DNA from 2 places in the Roseovarius pelagicus genome. Region 2 is predicted to be linked to the other one. Evidence: riboswitches for the same ligand, from Rfam matches in the RefSeq annotation. Region 2 holds a riboswitch; the other holds the start of a gene.

Region 1 (9,447 bases), 1.3 Mb from region 2:
TTCAAAGAATGTGGATCGAGACCACCGCTCACCGCCATTACGGATGGTCTCGCTGCGTGGGCGGCAAACGGCCTTGAAAACCGTGACGACACCGAAAGGTTGGGGGTTCGACTCCTCGGCCATCCGCCACTCCCCCCTAAGGATTGCCAAACTTCTGGCCGCTGCCGGTCACGTGATCCCACCACTTGTAGTTTCCAGTGCCATCGCAGACAGAAAAGCTCCAGTAGCTCGGCACGACCTTACCCGGGGCGATATTCCTACTGCTGTAACAGGTCCAGGTTCCGTCTTTGCGCTCCAGGCATACTTTCAGGTCAATCCGCCGGTTCCCGGATGCATTCCGCATTTTTACCGCAAAACTATCGGCGCTATTGCAACTGCCGCCCCATTTGTGGCTGTGATAGTCGGCCAACTGGGCATCACCAGCCGCCGCCCCAGAAGCACATTGAATAGCGAAGAAAAGTGCCGCAGCACCGAAAATTCGGTGCAGTGTGAAATTTGAAAAAGTCATGAATCGCCTGCTTTTGAAATAATGAACTGTCAATATTCAATAGCTTAGCTGTCACAACGACACTCGGTCAAACGAATTACAGCTTGGGTATGTTATTAATGCAGAACACCTATCGGTAGACACGCGGCGCCCGCTCCCATGCTCTGGTTCTCAGGGATCGGCATCCTGCAACCCAAAGGTCAAACCAAAGCTTATCACCGCATCCGCAGTTCCCCCATCACCGGGGAAAACCTGAACAAACGCGTTGCCATAGCGCGCGCGCATACCCGCCAACGGGATCACGTCGCCCGCATGCACATCAGAATCGACGGCCATCGCCGGGATACAGAGCCAGCCCACCGGTCAACGCGATCTGCGCCGTGCCGCGTTCATAGAGGGGCAATCCGGCCATCACGGCCGCCGCCCCGCGCCCATAACTGTTGCGAAACCCGCCCACGGTCCAGTCCACGCGCTCCCCCTCCCAAGTCAGGAACGCACCGGGATTGACCTCGTCAAAGTTGGTGCTGGCGTTGACGTGATGCGAACCCAGCAGGATCGACACCCGGTCCTGCGCGGCGACAGGAAGCGCCCCAATGTTAACCAATGCGAACGCCACAGCGCCCCGCAACATGCTGGGAAAATTCGTCATCTGTCCTGCCTCTTCATTCTTTTGCCCAAGATACCCACGAATGGCGTGCGTCAAAACGGCCAATCTGTGGCTTTTGCAAGGTTTCCCATCAGGTGAGTCTGAAAGGTCGCAGGTGGTGCCTGAGCCGGCACTTTGACCGAAAACAATCAGCCCGAATCCGGAACACCTGCCGCGACACACCGTTGACCTGTCACATTCCACAAATTGGAAAGGACATCCCATGGCCGCCAAGACGCCGAAAAATCGCGACAATCGCGACATTCCAGATAACGAAATACCACCACATGACCCTCGGACGGATGATGTCGTGACACCTGAACAGCGAGATGACATGACCCGGCATCCCCCCGCCGCATCCCGCACGACCGACGCAGAAGCCGGCGCTCAGATCGACCCGAGCGGCCCGCCCGCCGCATCCACCGGGGCACGCCCCGACACGGAGCGCGAAGTGCGCGCCGGCCCGGGTGACGCTGGTGCCTCGGACGCACCCCGCCCACTGGATCAAAGTCCGGCAGACCGCCGTCGTGCAACGTCCGCGCAATGGATTTTCGGGGCCGGAGCCGTGCTGGCACTGATCCTGCTCATCGCACTGGTCTTGTGAAACGCCAACGACGCTGAGGTGCGCGCAGCCTTATGAGGCGCTGATGACGTAGAGCTTGCGCATATGCTCATGGATTACCCACTCGCCCGTCCAGCCCTGCGGTAGCACCAACAGGTCGCCCGGACCGATATCGCGGCTGCGCGACCCGTCGGCATTGCTGACCGTCGCGCGGCCCGAAATGATGTGGCAGTATTCGCCGCCCTTGGTGCGATCCGCGGTAAAATGCCCCGGTGTGCACTCCCATACCCCGATGGACGTGCGTCCATCCGCCGAGGACCATAGCCCCTTGGCAGCTTCGTTCTGCCCGTCAGTCAGTGTTGTTGGCTTCGGCTTGAATTCGCCTATCTCGATTGCGGACAGATCGCCAAATGTCTCTAGATCAACCATAATTACCCCTCTCTCATTCGCTGTGTCATCCGCCTATTAGCATCCTTCGGCCACCTGACACAGGCCCAAATTCCCAACGCGAACCCGTAACCAAAACCCTGCGGTGCCCGCCCCGCCCAACAGGCCGCCAGTATGTTCTTTCCACACTGTACACATGTGTCTAGCATCTGCAGCAGAATCACCTCGCGCTTTATAGGGAGAGGCGGCAATGACCCTCGACACTTCCCCCAAACGCCGCGGGCGGCGCGCAAAACACGCCGATGCCGACGCAGCGCCGACCCGCAAGGTCGACTACCGCACTCTGCGCAACCCTTTCCCATTGATGAGCGTCTTTTCCGAGGACCGGATCGAGGCGATGCACAATACCGCACTCGATGTGCTTGAACGATTGGGGATAAAGGTCCTGTTGCCCGAGGCGCGTGCGCTTTTCCGGGCGGGTGGTGCGCGTGTCAATGACAGCACAGAGATGGTCCATATCGGGCGCGACATGGTCAAGGCCGCGCTTGCCATTGCACCGCGTCGGATCGACTGCCGCGCCGGTGCGCGCGACCGGGACATCACACTGGAACTGGGTAATCTGATTTTTCAGCCCGGTGCAGGCGCGCCCCATGCCACCGACCTGTCCCGTGGCCGGCGGCCCGGAGATGCAAAATCCTATGTCGAACTGACCCAATTGACCCAGCATTTCGACGTTCTGCACATGGTTCCCCCGCTGATCGAACCGCAGGATATTCCACTGAACCTGCGGCACTACTTCACCATGCAGACCCAGATGACCCAGACGGATAAGCTGCCGTTTGTGTACGCACGCGGCACACCGCAAGTGCAGCAAAGCTTTGAATTGTTGCGCGACTTCAGAGGCCTGACAGATGATGAATTTCACAGCGCACCCCATTGTTATACAATCATAAACACCAATTCACCCCGTCAGATTGATACACCGATGGCCCAAGGTCTGATTGACTTTGCCCGCGCCCGACAGGTCAGCATTGTCACCCCGTTCACGTTGATGGGCGCGATGGGACCGATCACCGTCGCGGGCGCGATCACGCTCAGCCATGCCGAAGCATTGGCCGCGATCACCCTGACGCAACTGGCCCAGCCCGGCGCGCCAGTGTGTTACGGCACGTTCACCTCGAACGTTGATATGAAATCAGGGGCCCCCGCCTTTGGCACCCCTGAACATTTTCAGGCGTCTGTGGCAGCGGGCCAACTGGCGCGCAGGATTGGCCTGCCGTGGCGCGGAGCCTCTGGATCGGCGGCCAACATCAACGACGCGCAGGCCGCGAACGAAACCCAGTTCGGCAGTTGGGGCTGCTTGCTGGCAGGCGCCACCGTCATCGTGCATGCTGCGGGCTGGATCGAGGGCGGGCTGACTGTCAGCTATGAAAAGCTGATCACCGATATGGAAGTGTTGCAAATGGTGGCAGAGCTTTGCGCCGGGGTCAGCGCCACCGACGCCGATATCGGCCTTTCGGCGCTGGAAGAAGTGCAACCCGGCGGACATTTCTTTGGCGCGCAGCACACTTTGGAACGCTACCAGAGCGAATTTTACGAGCCGCTCATCGGCGACTGGTCGAATTTCGGCACATGGACAGAACGCGGCGCGCAGGATGCCAATGCCCGTGCCACGCACAAATGGCAGGAGATTCTGGCAGGGTTCAGACCTCCCGCCATCAACCCCGATCGTGCCGCAGCCCTCAATGACGCCATCGTGCGCGGTACAGAGGCGGGCGGCGCGCTACCCGAAAGTTGAGCCAACCCACCGGACTGATGAAAGACAAACGTGACAAACCCGACAGATAACACCCCTAAGCACTCTCCGGGCGGTAACGTCAAGGCCACCCGCGACGACTGGTTGAGCATGGCGATGGACGTGCTCATCAGCGACGGTGTCAGCCACGTCAAAATTCTGGGATTAGGCCAACGGCTGGGCGTATCTCGATCCAGTTTCTACTGGTATTTCAATACGCGGCAGGATCTTCTTGATGCACTTCTCGAAGTTTGGGAAAGCACCAACACCGGCATTGTCCTGCGCCACGCCGCGATGCCCTCGGACACGATCACGCAGGCGGTTTGTCTGCTGTTTCGCGCCTTCATCAACCCCGCACTCTTTAATCACAAACTTGATTTTGCCGTGCGCGAATGGGCCCGCCGTGATACCGCTATTCGCCGCGTCATCGAGAACACCGACGCCACCCGCCATGCGGCAATTGCCGCGATGTTCGCGCGCCACGGCTATAGCAATTACGAGGCCGATGTGCGGGCCAGGATCCTATATTATCAACAGATTGGTTATTACGCTCTGGACCTGCAAGAACCTGCCGCTGACCGGATCGAGCGGACCGAAGGCTATCTGCTGGGCTTCACCGGCGTCGTCCCGTCCGCCCCAGAGGTAGAGGCGGCCATCGCCTATGCCAAAACACACATGACGTAATTTTACCTCGCTATCCTTAGCGCGCATTGAGATTGGAGTCGCACGAAAGGCCCGATAGCAGGCCACCCGCCCTGCGGGCTCCTAGCCGATGATCTCGAACCGGGTCACATCCACCATGCCCCGGTCGGTGATCTTCAAGGCCGGAATGACCGGCAACGCAAGAAAGGCCAGTTGCAGGAACGGCTCGTGCAGTTCCACCCCGAGGCTGACCGCCGCATCGCGCAACTCTACCAGCCGGTCGCGCACGTCCTCGAACGGTGCAAGGCTCATCAGCCCGGCCACCGGCAGCGCCAGTTCGGCCAGCACCCGCCCGCCCTGCGCCACGACGAAACCACCCTCGATCTCGCCCAGCCGGTTGGCCGCCAGCGCCATATCGGCATAATCCACGCCCACGCAGGCAATGTTGTGATGGTCGTGACACACGGTCGAGGCAATGGCCCCGCTCTTCAGGCCAAAGCCACGGACGAAACCAGTAGCGATATTGCCGTTCTTGCCATGCCGCTCGACCACGGCGATACGCGCCAGATCGCGGGCCGGGTCCGGGCGCTTGTCTCCGTCCTCGATCGCGATCTGTTCTTTTAGATGCTCCGTGATGATCCTGCCCTCGACAATACCGATCACATCGGTGTCCTCGCGGTTGGCCTTGGCCCGGAAATGCGCTGCCTCCAGCCGTGGGGCTTTGACTGAATTCCGCCCGATAGGCTCCAACGTCCCGCGCGCATCAAAGGCGCGCGCGTCGACCCGCTGCCCGGCGCAAAACACCGCTTGCACATCGCACGCCTCTAGACTGCCGACCGCGACGATATCAGCGCGCTGACCCGGGGCGATCATGCCACGATCCTTCAGCCCGAATGCCTCTGCCGCCGACAAGGACGCCGCGCGATAGGCGGCCAAGGGCGACGTGCCCAGCGAAATCAGCGTGCGGATCATGTAATCCAGATGCCCTTGCTCCGCGATGTCCAACGGGTTTCGATCATCGGTACACAGACACATGTAAGGCGCAGTGCGCTCGTTCAGCAGCGGCTGCAAGGCATTCAGGTCCTTGGACACCGATCCCTCGCGGATCAGCACCCGCATCCCCTTGCGAAGCTTTTCCAGCGCCTCCTCGGCTGTGGTCGCCTCATGCTCGGTACGGATGCCCGCCGCGATATAGGCGTTCAGGTCCCGCCCTGTCAGTTGCGGGCAATGCCCGTCAACATGCCCGCCCGCGAACAGCGCCAGCTTGGCCATCGCGCCCGGATCGCGATGGATCACACCGGGATAATTCATAAACTCCGCCAGCCCGATGCCCGACGCATGACCCATCAGTGGTGCCAGATCCGCCGCGTCGATCCGCGCGCCTGCGGTTTCCATCTCGGTCGATGGCACACAGGAACTGAGCTGCACCCGAATATCCATCACCGTGCGCTCGCTTGCTGCCTGAAACCAGCGGATGCCGTCCGGGCCGATCACATTGGCAATCTCGTGTGGGTCGCAGATCGCTGTTGTTACCCCGTGCGGCGCCACGCAGCGGTCGAACTCGAAAGGTGTGACAAGGCTGCTCTCGATATGCAGATGCGTGTCGATGAATCCCGGCACCAGCGTCAGGCCGGAAACGTCGATCACCTCTCGTCCGTCATAAGTATCGCAGATACCCACCACCTGATCGCCGCAGATCGCCACATCACCAGTCAGCATCTCGCCGGTCACCAGATCGAACATCCGCCCGCCGCGCAGCACCAGATCGGCAGGCATGTCGCCCCTGCCTTGCGCGATACGGGTCTCAAGATCGGCCATAGTATGCTCCTGTCAGGTGCGATGCGATACAACCATCCTAAGGGACCGCGCGGGTCGTGGAAACCTCAGCCGCGCTGGCGCGCCGGATTGCCCATCACCGTGGCCCCCTGCGGCACGTCGCGGGTCACCACACTGCCCGCGCCGACAATCGCACCAGCCCCAATCGTCACCCCACCCAGTAGGGTCGCACCGCCGCCGATCCAGACATCCGCGCCCAGCGTCACGGGATGCGCACGTTCCAGCCCCGCCCGGCGCTGAACAGGATCGTGGTGATGCTCGGGGCAATAAATCTGCACCTGCGGCCCCAGCATGCAACGATCGCCGATATGCACCGGTGCCGTATCCAGAATGGTGCAACCTGCGTTCAGATAGACATCGCGCCCCAGATGAATGTTGATCCCATATGCACAATGAAACGGCGCCTCGACAAAGGTCCCCTCGCCGACCTGCGCCATCAGCGCGCGCAATGTCGCGCCGATGGGCCCGCGCGTGTCGGGTGCGGTGGTGCTGTGCTGGTGGCAGGCATCGCGGGCGCGCGCCTGCATCGCCAACAGGTCGGGGTCAAGGCACCGATACCAATCGCCAGCCTGCATCTTGTCCCGTTCTGTCAGCGGCGCCATCAATGTGGCCGCGCGCGGCGTCGCCGCTTGCCCCCCGGACGCACTGAGCCCGTGATCGGGCGCGTCGCGTCTTGCAGATATGCCACAAAGGCCTGCGCCGCCGCGCTCTCGGCGCGTTGTACCGCACGCTCGCTCAGGGCCGCACGCGCCGCGTCCGGGGTTGCAGGCCGCGCGCCCGCAAACGCCCATTCAAGAAACCCCAGACGCGCGGCAACCATAGCCGCGTCACCGGTCGCCCCATTCTGTTCCAGCCCAGCGATGATCTCTGTTACACTCATATTCTCTTCTCCGTGGCCACACCCCGGGCCAATCAGGGCAAGGGATAACGAGAGAGATGCACCGAACCGGCACGATGTCCCGGGCACGATCACCGCCCATATCGCCCCTCGCGATTCGACGTCACGTTCCAGGGATTCCCTGGCCAGGCTGGTTTCCGGGCTTGGTCGGTGGGTCTTGCGGACCCAAGTGATCATGGCACCTTCCCAGACCGCAGATGGCCCAGTGGCATATCGCCCGATCACCCTCCCTTACCGTTGCGGGGGCAGCGCCGGACTTGCACCGGCTTCCCAATTCTCCGCGTATTCTGCGGCACCTTGGAAATGACATGGTAGCAGCGGTACGAGGTTGCGCAAACCTTGTTTGCGGCAGGTTGGGGGTGAATTACGCAGGCGATGCGGTTTCTCGGCTGATCCCATTTAAAACGGGATATCATCCGCCGCAGAAATAAACCGGGCCACGACTTTCTTGGTACCCGCCTTTTCAAAGTCGATTTCCAGCTTGTCGCCTTCGATCCCGATGATCGCGCCATAACCGAATTTCTGATGAAACACGCGCTCGCCGACGCTGTGGGAACTGACCGCCTTCATGTCGATCACGGTATTGCGCGCCTCGCCGGGTTGCGCCACAGGCCGCTGCCCGGCGCGCGCCTGCAGGCGTTTCCAGCCGGGGGAATTGTAAACGTTGGCCTCGGCGACCCGCGCATCAATGCTGCTCTGCACGCCCCCCATCCCCGCCGCGCCATAGCCACCACCATAGAGGCCCGGAGGCGTCAGCACCTCCACATGTGCCTCAGGCAACTCATCGATGAAACGCGACGGCAACGCGGACTGCCATTGGCCGAACACCCGCCGGTTGCCCGCAAATGAGATGGTACAGACTTCTTCGGCCCGCGTGATACCGACATAGGCCAGCCGCCGTTCTTCCTCGACGCCCACTTGGCCGCTCTCGTCCATAGACCGCTGCGACGGAAACAGCCCATCCTCCCAGCCCGGCAGAAACACGGCGGGAAATTCCAGCCCCTTGGCCGCGTGCAGCGTCATGATGCTGACTTTTTCCTCAGTATCATCGCTTTCGTTGTCCATGATCAGACTGACATGCTCCAGAAACCCTTGCAGGTTCTCGAACTGCTCCAGCGCCTTGACCAATTCCTTGAGGTTCTCCAGCCGACCGGGCGCCTCGGGCGTCTTGTCGTTTTGCCACATGCCGGTATAGCCGCTCTCATCTAGGATCATCTCGGCCAACTCGACATGGCTGACACTAGCATCCCCGATCAACCGGCCCCAGCGCGTCAGACCGTCCAGCAGACGCGCCAACTCGGTGCCACCCTTACCCTTGATCTCGCCCTGCTCGACCGCCAGTGCCGCGCCCTGGACCAGCGGCACACCATTGGCGCGGGCAATCCGCTGGATGGTTTGTTGCGCTTTGTCACCCAGCCCGCGTTTGGGCGTGTTCACGATCCGCTCGAATGCCAGATCATCGCTCGGGCTGGTCACAACGCGGAAATAGGCCATCGCGTCGCGAATCTCCATCCGCTCATAAAAGCGCGGTCCGCCGATCACCCGATAAGGTAATCCGATGGTCAGAAACCGATCCTCGAACGCGCGCATCTGGTGGGACGCGCGTACCAAGATCGCCACCTCATCCCGGCGGATGGGACGCATCCCACGCGTGCCGCCCTGCATCGCCTCGATTTCTTCGCCGATCCAGCGGGCCTCTTCCTCGCCGTCCCAATGGCCGATCAGGCGTACCTTCTCGCCCTCCTCGGCCTCGGTCCACAACTCCTTGCCCAATCGCCCCTTGTTGCCCGCGATCACGCCAGAGGCAGCGGCCAGAATATGCGGGGTCGAGCGGTAATTCTGCTCCAGCCTGACCACATGTGCGCCGGGAAAATCCTTTTCAAACCGCAGGATATTGCCTACTTCTGCACCACGCCAGCCATAGATCGACTGATCGTCATCTCCGACACAGCAGATATTCTTGTGCGCTCCGGCCAATAGCCGCAGCCACAGGTACTGCGCCACGTTGGTATCCTGATACTCGTCCACCAGAATATAGCGGAACCACCGCTGATACTGCTGCAAAACATCGTCATGTGTCTGAAAAATCGTGACCACATGCAGCAGCAGATCACCGAAATCCACTGCGTTCAGTTCCTTCAACCGCGCCTGATAGAGCGCGTATAACTGCGGCCCCTTGCCGTCATAGGCCCCG
Region 2 (9,447 bases):
GCTCGCATGTACGCCACCAGCGCCGATGGCTGGATCGAGGATGCGCGCGGGGCAGGGCGGTTGCGCCATTGCCTGATCGGCCGGGTGCCTGCCTGAACGGTCATTCGATGGTGATCGTGGTTTCGGCAGTCAAAGCTACGCCATCTACCGCAAGCTGCCCGTGATTGTTGGCATTCAGCGTGACGCGAATCTCATGTGTGCCCTTGGGCAATGCCTGTAGGTGGACGTAGGGGCTATAGGCGCGTGGTTGTTTTACACCGTCCACATAGACATGGGCGTGTCCCTGACCCGGCACATGGCCGCCATTCACGTTTTGCGGCGCAAAGACGAAGTTGCTGACCATGATATGCAGATTGCGGCTTTGCGGACCGTCGGGCAGCACATGTAGCATCAGGTCGGGCACCGGCGCTTCGGCCTCGACCAACTGGCCATGCATCGCGTGGTCAGCATCCATGTCGCCCGTCCCGTCGCCGTGGTCATGGGCGTTATGGTCATGCGCGGCGTCCGTGCCATGCGCGTGCCCTGTCAGCTCCGCACCCGACGTGGCGGCCAGAAGAAACCCGAACCCGGCACCGAAAAAGAGGCCGATGATCAGAAACATGAAGGTCTTGGGCATGGCTGCCTCCCTCAAAGTTCATGTCCCGGCAGCCTGGCCGCCGGGACACTAATTGCTCAGGCGTTCGCGTTCTCGCGCTGCCAGAAGTACCCGCAGAGGCCCCCCAGCGCCACCCATGTGGCAAAGCCGAAGCCAAGCGCGCGTGACGCAAAGAGTGCGGCGATCTCGGGAGGAACCGGCCCGGTAAAGCTGTCGGGATGCGGTGCGCCGATCAGATGCGGTGCGACAAGCAGCGCGATCGCAGCGCCCCACGCAAGGGCGGAACGTCCGAATGCAATGAGCGCCAGCGCAACGCCGGTTGCCGCCACTGTGCCCCACCACCAGATTTGACGAACGAACACATCCGCTGCGGCCACGCCCGGCACTTCGGGGGGCAATGAGAAGGCCGGCGCAAAATGCCATGTGACAAAGCCCGCGATACCCCAGATCAGACCAGTGCGCGTGTTGATCACTGCGCCACGCTCTGCCGCAAGGCTCATCACGGCGACCAGAATGAACGCATAGCCCACATAGGTCAGCGCCATGAACAACACAGACAGCCCGTTGCGCATGACGTCAAAACCACCAAGGTCTGGATGCGCGCTGACGGCATCAGCACCAAAATGCACCAGATCGCCGCCCTCGTAGAGTTCGGCATGTAGCAGCACAGGCTGCACGAATACAATCTGCACGAGGGCGGCAATCAGCCCAGCACAGAAACCAGCGAACAATGCGCTGGTTACAATCTTGGAAAACATAGTTTCAATAGTCCCATTAGCTGGCAGTAACGGCTGATCGGCAGCAAAATTGCTGCACGGATTTCAGACGTTATCTGCACACAGCATTCGATCTGTCGTCAGATAGAATGCGGATCTCTGTCAGTGGCAGGGGAAGCCGGTGGCGTGGCGCACATCATGGGCTGCGTCATGCAGGGCAGATGCCTGAACGTGACCAGCGATTGTGATGATGCCAAGCCCAAGACCCAGCGCCATGATCGCGGGCAGGACAGTGGATTTTGCGGCGGATTGAACCAGTGCAGTCATATTGTCGTCTCCTTCTCGCCTCTCACCCGAGGCGCGTTTGAACCAAGCTAGGGCTGGTGTCCTGGCTTGCGGGTCATCACCTGACTGCCGCCTTCCCAAACCCCCGAGTGGGGTTCAGTGGCATATGGCAGGGGCTCACCGCTGACAGTCGCGGGGGCGGCTGAAGACTGGGCGCCCTGCATGGGTCCACCGTCACTTCATTCCCAATTCATCCCCGGACGCTTTGCGTCTTTGGGGAACCTTAGCTCCTCTGGTATGACCCGCCCCCGCGAATGCGTCAAGGACGATTCCGACACGGCGCGGGTGTGGAGCGACCCTGATCAGCGCGCGTAGCGGTCCGCCGTCAGTCCGTCGAAGGAGATTTCGGGCGTGCGGCCCAGCACCACGTCAGCCACGGCCCGGCCCGACCCGCAGGCCATCGTCCAGCCCAGTGTGCCATGGCCAGTATTCAGGAACAGGTTGCTGTATTTTGACGGACCCAGCACTGGTGTGCCATCGGGTGTCATCGGACGCAGGCCGGTCCAGCCTTCCGCGCGCGAGATGTCGCCGCCGCGTGGAAACAGATCGCTGATCACATGCTTGACGGTGTCGGTTGCGTGCGGGCCCAGACGGTTGGAAAATCCTGCAATCTCTGCTGTGCCGGCGACACGGATGCGGTCGCCCAGCCGGGTGATCGCGACCTTGTGGGTCTCGTCCATGATTGTCGATTGTGGCGCATATTGATCCTCGGTCACGGGCAGCGTCACGGAATATCCCTTGACCGGATAGACCGGCAGCTTGACCCCGATCGGGTTCAACACGCGCGGGCCATAACTGCCCAACGCACAAACATAGGCGTCGCCGGTAATCCGTCCGGCGATCTCGGTGTCGACGCCTGCTACCTGATCATTTTCGATGGCGATGGATCGGATCGACTGGCCGTATTGGAACTCGACGCCCATTTCGGCGCATTTCTCGGCCAGCGCGATGGTGAAAAGGCGGCAATCGCCGGTGCGATCTGCGGTCAGGCGCAACCCGCCCACGAATTTATCCTTCACTTCGGCCAGGGCCGGCTCAACGGCGATACAGCCATCCCGGTCCAGCACTTCGTATGGCGAATCGTATTCAGCCAGAATGTCCTGATCCGCCTTCGACCCCTTCAGTTGCTTCTTCGTGCGAAACAATTGCAGTGTACCCTGTTCGCGCCCCTCGTAATCGATGCCTGTCTCGGCAATCAGATCCGGCATTACATCGCGCGAATAGTTCGAGACGCGGACCATGCGCCCCTTGTTCAGGCGGTAGGCGTCCTCGTTGCAGTTGCGGACCATCTGCACGCACCATTTCCACATGGTCGGGCTGATCAATGGCCAGATAAAGAGCGGTCGCCGCTTCATAAACATCCACTTTACGGCCTTCATCGGAATGCCCGGCGCGGCCCAAGGCGATGTCATGCCATAGCTCAGCTCGCCCGCGTTGGCATAGCTGGTCTCCAACCCCGGCCCGGCCTGACGGTCGAGCACGACGACCTCGGCACCCTGCTTGGCCAGATAATACGCCGTTGTGACCCCAATGACGCCTGCGCCCATAACGATGATCTTCATCCGATGGCCTCCTGATTTGTTAATCTCAGCATGGGCGCTCCGTCGCGCAATCACAAGTGATCTGGGACGTTCCGCGCGAGGTACTGATATTTCCCGAATTTGGTCTATTCTCGCGACTGAAGACTGCGGCGATGCGTGTGGAACGGGATATGATGCGCAATATCTTGTGGATAAGTGCGGGCTTTGGGGTATATCCAGTGGTTTTGCGTTGACATGCCCTTTGAACGCTCGCCACATTGGGCGCCAATTCCGACGCGACATAAACACATCCAGCAAAGGACAGGCAGGCGATTTGCGCTTCTCTAAACTCAGACTGACCGGCTTCAAGAGCTTCGTTGATCCCACTGACCTGATTATCGCCGATGGGCGGACAGGCGTCGTGGGTCCGAACGGCTGTGGCAAATCGAATCTGCTGGAGGCATTGCGCTGGGTCATGGGCGAAAACCGCCCGACTGCAATGCGTGGCGGCGGGATGGAGGACGTGATCTTTGCCGGGGCGGCCTCGCGTCCGGCGCGCAACTTCGCCGAAGTCACGATACATATCGACAATGCCGACCGTCTTGCGCCTGCCGGGTTCAACGATTCCGATCATATCGAGATCACCCGGCGCATCACCCGCGACGTGGGCAGCGCCTATCAGGTCAATGGCAAGGATGTACGCGCGCGTGACGTGCAGATGCTCTTTGCCGATGCGTCCACCGGGGCACATTCCCCCGCGTTGGTCAGACAGGGTCAGATTTCCGAACTGATCAACGCCAAGCCAAAGGCCCGGCGACGCATCCTCGAAGAGGCAGCTGGCATTTCCGGTCTCTACCAGCGTCGGCATGAGGCCGAGCTGAAGCTGAAAGGTGCCGAGACTAACCTGACCCGCGTCGATGACGTGATCGAGCAACTGGCGGCGCAACTGGCACAACTGGGTCGGCAGGCGCGTCAGGCCGCCCGGTATCGTGCCATCGGCGAAGAACTGCGGCAGGCCGAGGGGTTGCTGCTGTACCGGCGCTGGAAAGAGGCGGACGAGGCGCTGGCGGCTGCACAAGCCGAACTGCGCGAACGCACGACCGCCACAGCCCGCGCCGAGGGGGCCGCGCGCGAGGCGTCCAAGGCGCGCACTGCTGCCGACGATGCGCTGCCCGCCCTGCGCGAAGAAGAGGCGATCGCCGCCGCCGTTCTGCAACGGCTGGAAGTGCAGCGTGGCGCGCTCGATGATCAGGAAAAAGCTGCCCGCACACGGATCGAAACACTTGGCTCGCGTATCGAGCAACTGGCCCGTGACATCGATCGCGAAAGCGGCCTGAACCGTGACGCGGGCGAGACCATAGAGCGGCTCGAATGGGAGGCGCGCGAACTGGCACGCGCCAGCGAAGGCCACGACCAGCGGCTAGAGGCCGCTGCCGCCGAGGCGCGCGATGCGGCCGGTGTCTTGCAGGATCGCGAGAGCGATCTCAGCACCTTGACCGAAGACGTGGCACGCCTCGCCGCGCGCCACCAGTCCGCACAGCGATTGCTATCGGACAGCCGCACCCTGCTGACCCGTAGCGAAGCAGAGGCCGAGCGCGCCCGCAGCGCCGCGGCAACCCAGCGCACAGCGTTGGAGCAGGCTGGCACCGACCACGCCGCCGCAGGGGCCGCCGAGGCCGCGGCAACACAAGCCGCGCAAGAAGCCGAAGCCGCCCTGATCGCCGCGGATGAAGCGCGCGCCGAAACCCAGTCGAGAGAGGCCGACGCACGCGCTGAACGTTCCGAGGCCGAGGGCGAAGTGAACGCGCTTAGCGCCGAAGTATCGGCATTGGCGCGGCTTGTGGATCGCGACACCGGCGATGGCGGTCAGATACTCGACCGTCTTCAGGTCGAGCCGGGGTTTGAAAAGGCGCTGGGCGCGGCATTGTCGGATGATCTGCGCGCGCCTGAGGTGGATGATAGCGGCCCGTCCGGCTGGGCGATTCTGCCCGGATACGTAGCACCGCAGGCATTGCCCGGCGGTGTGACGCCGCTGTCGCGCCACGTCACGGCCCCCGGCGTACTGGCCCGCAGAATGGGCCAGATTGGCCTGATCGAGGCCGAGGATGGCCCGCGCCTGCAGGCGGATCTGCTGCCCGGCCAGCGTCTGGTGTCACTGGCGGGGGATTTGTGGCGGTGGGACGGGTTCCGGGCGTGGGCCGAGGACGCACCGACCGCCGCTGCCCTCCGGCTGGAACAGCTCAACCGTCTGGAAGAGCTGAAACAACTCTTGGAACATGCCAGTGCCCGCGCGGATGGGGCCCGTGGTGCCCATGAACTGCTGGGCACGCAACTGGCCGAGCGAACGCAGGCGGACAAGGATGCGCGTAACGCGCGTCGTGCGGCCGATACGGCCGTAAACGAAGCCAACCGCGCGCTAAGCCGTGCCGAGGCTGACCGCAACCTCGCCGCATCGAAACTGGAATCGCTGGGACTGGCCGTGACCCGCCACGAAGAAGAGGCGATGGCCGCCCGCACGCAATTGAAAGAAGCCGAGAAAGGGCTGGCCGATCTGGGGGATCTGGACGCAGAGCGCGCGCGCGTCGAGGATATCAAGCTGACGGTCGAGGCCGCGCGCATCACCATGATGTCACGCCGCTCTGCCCATGACGAACTGCGCCGAGAGGGCGAGGCGCGTCTGCGCCGCACGCAAGAAGTGACCAAGGAAATCAGCGGTTGGCGCCATCGCCTTGAGACTGCTGAAAAACGCAGCGCCGAACTGGCAGAGCGCAAGGACGCCGCCGGGGCAGAACTGCTGGATGCATCCGGAGTGCCCGACCAGATTGCCGAGAGCCGCGCCGAAATGTCGGGTAACATCAGCACTGCCGAAGCACGCCGCGCCGCTGCCGCCGATGCCCTGTCGGCGGGTGAATCCGCTGCTCGCGCAGCCAGTCTGGCCGAACGCGATGCCGAACGCGCCGCTTCCGAGGCGCGAGAGGCGCGCGCCCGGTCAGAGGCTCGCACGGATGCCGCCCGCGAGGCGCGCAAGACTGCCGCCGACCGCATCGAAGAAGAGCAGCAATGCACGCCTGAGGCACTGCTTGAAACTCTCGATGCCGATCCTGAGAACATGCCTGCCTCTGACACGCTCGAATCAGATGTGAACCGTCTCAAGCGTCAGCGCGACGCGCTGGGCGCGGTCAACCTGCGCGCCGAAGAAGACGCCAAGGAGGTGCAGGAAGAGCATGACGCGCTGGTTGCCGAAAAGACCGACCTCGAAGAGGCGATCAAGGCATTGCGTGGCGGCATTTCGGGCCTCAACCGCGAGGGTCGAGAGCGGCTCTTGACGGCCTTCGAGCAGGTTAACAGCAACTTTTCGCTGCTGTTCAAGCATCTCTTTGGCGGTGGCGAGGCCAATCTGGTTCTGGTCGAGAGCGATGATCCGCTGGAGGCCGGGCTGGAAATCATGTGTCAGCCGCCGGGCAAGAAACTCAGTGTGCTCAGCCTGCTCAGCGGGGGGGAACAGACCCTGACCGCGCTGGCGCTGATCTTCGCGGTGTTCCTTGCCAATCCCGCACCGATTTGTGTTCTGGACGAGGTCGATGCGCCGCTCGATGATGCCAACGTGGCGCGGTTCTGCGATCTGATGGATGAAATGTGCCGCCGCACCGAAACCCGCTTTCTCACCATCACCCACAACGCCGTCACCATGAGCCGCATGGACCGCCTCTTTGGCGTTACGATGGCTGAACAGGGCGTGTCGCAATTGGTGTCAGTGGATCTGCGCAAGGCCGAGGCGATGGTCGCCTGATTCCTGCCGAAGGCAATCGCAACAATCGTCGGAGTTCTCTTCCGACGATCATTTCCAGATCGGACCGATCTATCTGCGCCGCCACCGCGCGCGGCGCACCTGCTGCGTTGGCGGGGCGCCCCCCGCATCGCCGGTTCCGCCCCGCCATGTTGGCCATGCATCAACCCGTGTCGGTTCGTCTGAGTTAAATTCGATTTGCCGTGTCGCAATGCGGTGTGCCGGGCGGGGCGTGACCGGCAGAGAGGCAAAGAGCTGGGGATGCGCTGGGGTTGGTTCGCCGCGCCGACCATACTGACCGATCACGATGGCCAGCACGATGATCATTGCGCCGGGCAGCAGGCCGGGGCCGGGCACCTCGCCCAGCAGCAGCATCGCAAAGAAGATCGCGGCCAGCGGCGAAAACGATGTGGCGAGCGAGACATCATCCGCGCGGGCGTGTTTCAGCGCCAGTGTCCAGACCAATTGGCCCACGACAATGACAATCCCGGCATAGAGCCAGACCCAGTTCCAGAGCACCGGCGACAGGATGCCCTGAAACGGTGCGCTGCCCCGCAGCCATAGCGTCAATGCCACGTAGACGGCCGTACCGATCACCGTGCGAAAGGTCGAAAAGATGCCGACCGGAACATCGCGCAACCCGACCCGTGTAACCAGCGTCGAGGCGATGAACGACAAAGTTGCAGCGATGGTCGCGATCTCACCCTTGCCGAAGGTAAACCCGCCCTCGTGGCCTGCCCCGATGATCACGATCGCACCAGCCAAAGCGATCAATCCGGCGAGCAGCGCATAGGGGTTCAGCCGTTCTTTGAGGAATAGCCACGTCGCGAGCAGGAACAGCGGCGGTTCAATCCGGCCAATCAGGACCACATTGGTAACGGTCGTATGCTCCAACGCGTAGAAAAACAGCCCCGGTGTCAGGGCCGAGGACAACACGGCAGACAACATCAGAATGCGCCAATCGCGGCGCGTCAGGCGGCGTAGGTTGGCGCGTGTCAGATCGCGGCGATAGAGTAGCGCGATCGGACCGAGCGAGATGATCGAGCCGAGCACGAGAAGATTGGCATAGGTGATCGCATTGTGCCCACCGGGCAGCGTGTTCTGCGCCCCGATCCCGACCAGCAGGGTGACGATGGAATTCGATGCAGCATAGATCAGGACTGCTCCCCACGCCAGCAATGCGCCAACAGTGGCGGGGGCCAGCCGTGCCCGCAAACCCGCCGTTTCGACGGGGGCAAGAGGGCTGGCCTGGATCGCATCGCGCATCGATTTCGCTTTCCGTTTTGCGCTTGAGGCATGAGTGCCGTTTCAAGCGTGTTGCCCAGAGCCACGCAGGTCCGGTCAGGAAAGTTTCGGATTGGCGCGATAACGTGCGTTCACGTCAGCGTGAAGCGGCCCCGCATCACAGGTTTTGCGAGTGCAGGGCCGCTACTGTAATTTGCTACAGAATATCAGATTTTATGTTGTTCTGTCAGAGCTTTGACAGCAACGCTCCGGTCGGCCACGCGTCGGCGGGCAAGCCCAGCTTTTGCTGCAGGTCCTGCACTGCCGCGCGGGTGCCAGCCCCCAAAATTCCGTCGGCTTTGCCCACGTTGTAACCTCGTGCCGTCAGCTTGCGTTGCAGTTGCTTCATCTGGCTGCTGCTCAGCCCCGGTTCAGGGTTGCCACGCGTCATCACCGGCGCCCCTTCTAGCCGATTGGCGAAATAAGCGGCGGTCAGAACGTAGGTAAAGCTTTGGTTCCATTCGAAATAGACACTGAAATTCGGATAGGCGATGAACGCCGGCCCCTTGCGCCCCTCTGGCAGAATGATGCTGGCGGGCAGATGCCCCGCGAGTTTGCCATGGCGCGGTTTCACGCCCAGCGCGGCCCAGTCCGATGCGCGCTTCGTCGTGCGCAGGCCGGTTTGTGACCAGTCGAGGTTCGCAGGCACCGCGACCTCCTGCAACCACGGCTCGCCCTTGCGCCAGCCCAGATGCGACAGCATCTTGCCCCCCGACAGCAATGCGTCGGGGGCCGAAGTTTTCAGCGATACATGTCCGTCGCCATCGCCATCCACGCCATTTACCAGAATGTCGCGTGGCAACATCTGCACCATCCCAATCTCGCCCGCCCACGCGCCCGTGGTGCGGCGCGGATCAAAGTCACCCTTCTCGTATAGCTCCAGCGCGGCAAAAACCTGTGGGCGGAACAGATGCGGGCGTCGGCAATCATGCGCCAACGTGACCAGCGCATTCAGCGTGTTGAAATCACCCTGAAAGCCGCCGAAATCGGTCTCAAACGCCCAAAAGGCCAGTAATACGCCCCGGCTGACGCCATATTCCTGCTCGATCCGTTTGAATACGCTGTTGTATTGCTTGGCTTTGGCGCGCCCCGTGGTCAACCGGTTCGAACTGATCAGGCGTTGTGCAAACTCGGTAAAAGGTTTCTGGAACACGCCCTGCGCGCGGTCCGCCTTCAGAACCTTGCCGTCCTGTCGTACTG

What was found. A riboswitch is a leader RNA that binds a small molecule or an ion and turns the genes downstream of it on or off. The one in region 2 is predicted to bind cobalamin.
Region 1: another riboswitch for cobalamin. It lies ahead of N7U68_RS01495 (hypothetical protein); the one in region 2 lies ahead of N7U68_RS07755 (CbtB domain-containing protein).

What each region holds. Positions count from the first base shown of each region.
Region 1 is NZ_CP106738.1:79,449-88,895, reverse strand. Features, by position in the region: gene N7U68_RS01540 (hypothetical protein) at 137-508, opposite strand; gene N7U68_RS01535 (hypothetical protein) at 659-823, opposite strand; gene N7U68_RS01530 (hypothetical protein) at 807-1,136, opposite strand; gene N7U68_RS01525 (hypothetical protein) at 1,357-1,737, shown strand; gene N7U68_RS01520 (cupin domain-containing protein) at 1,768-2,124, opposite strand; gene N7U68_RS01515 (trimethylamine methyltransferase family protein) at 2,333-3,880, shown strand; gene N7U68_RS01510 (TetR/AcrR family transcriptional regulator) at 3,911-4,561, shown strand; gene ade (adenine deaminase) at 4,643-6,337, opposite strand; gene N7U68_RS01500 (sugar O-acetyltransferase) at 6,403-6,957, opposite strand; gene N7U68_RS01495 (hypothetical protein) at 6,957-7,235, opposite strand; cobalamin riboswitch at 7,365-7,568, opposite strand; gene N7U68_RS01490 (ATP-dependent helicase) at 7,653-9,447, opposite strand, start outside.
Region 2 is NZ_CP106738.1:1,356,056-1,365,502, reverse strand. Features, by position in the region: gene N7U68_RS07770 (DUF1636 family protein) at 1-96, shown strand, start outside; gene N7U68_RS07765 (hypothetical protein) at 101-616, opposite strand; gene N7U68_RS07760 (CbtA family protein) at 673-1,353, opposite strand; gene N7U68_RS07755 (CbtB domain-containing protein) at 1,474-1,638, opposite strand; cobalamin riboswitch at 1,673-1,897, opposite strand; gene N7U68_RS07750 (D-amino acid dehydrogenase) at 1,959-3,218, opposite strand; gene smc (chromosome segregation protein SMC) at 3,511-6,966, shown strand; gene N7U68_RS07740 (DMT family transporter) at 7,036-8,229, opposite strand; gene N7U68_RS07735 (lytic murein transglycosylase) at 8,435-9,447, opposite strand, start outside.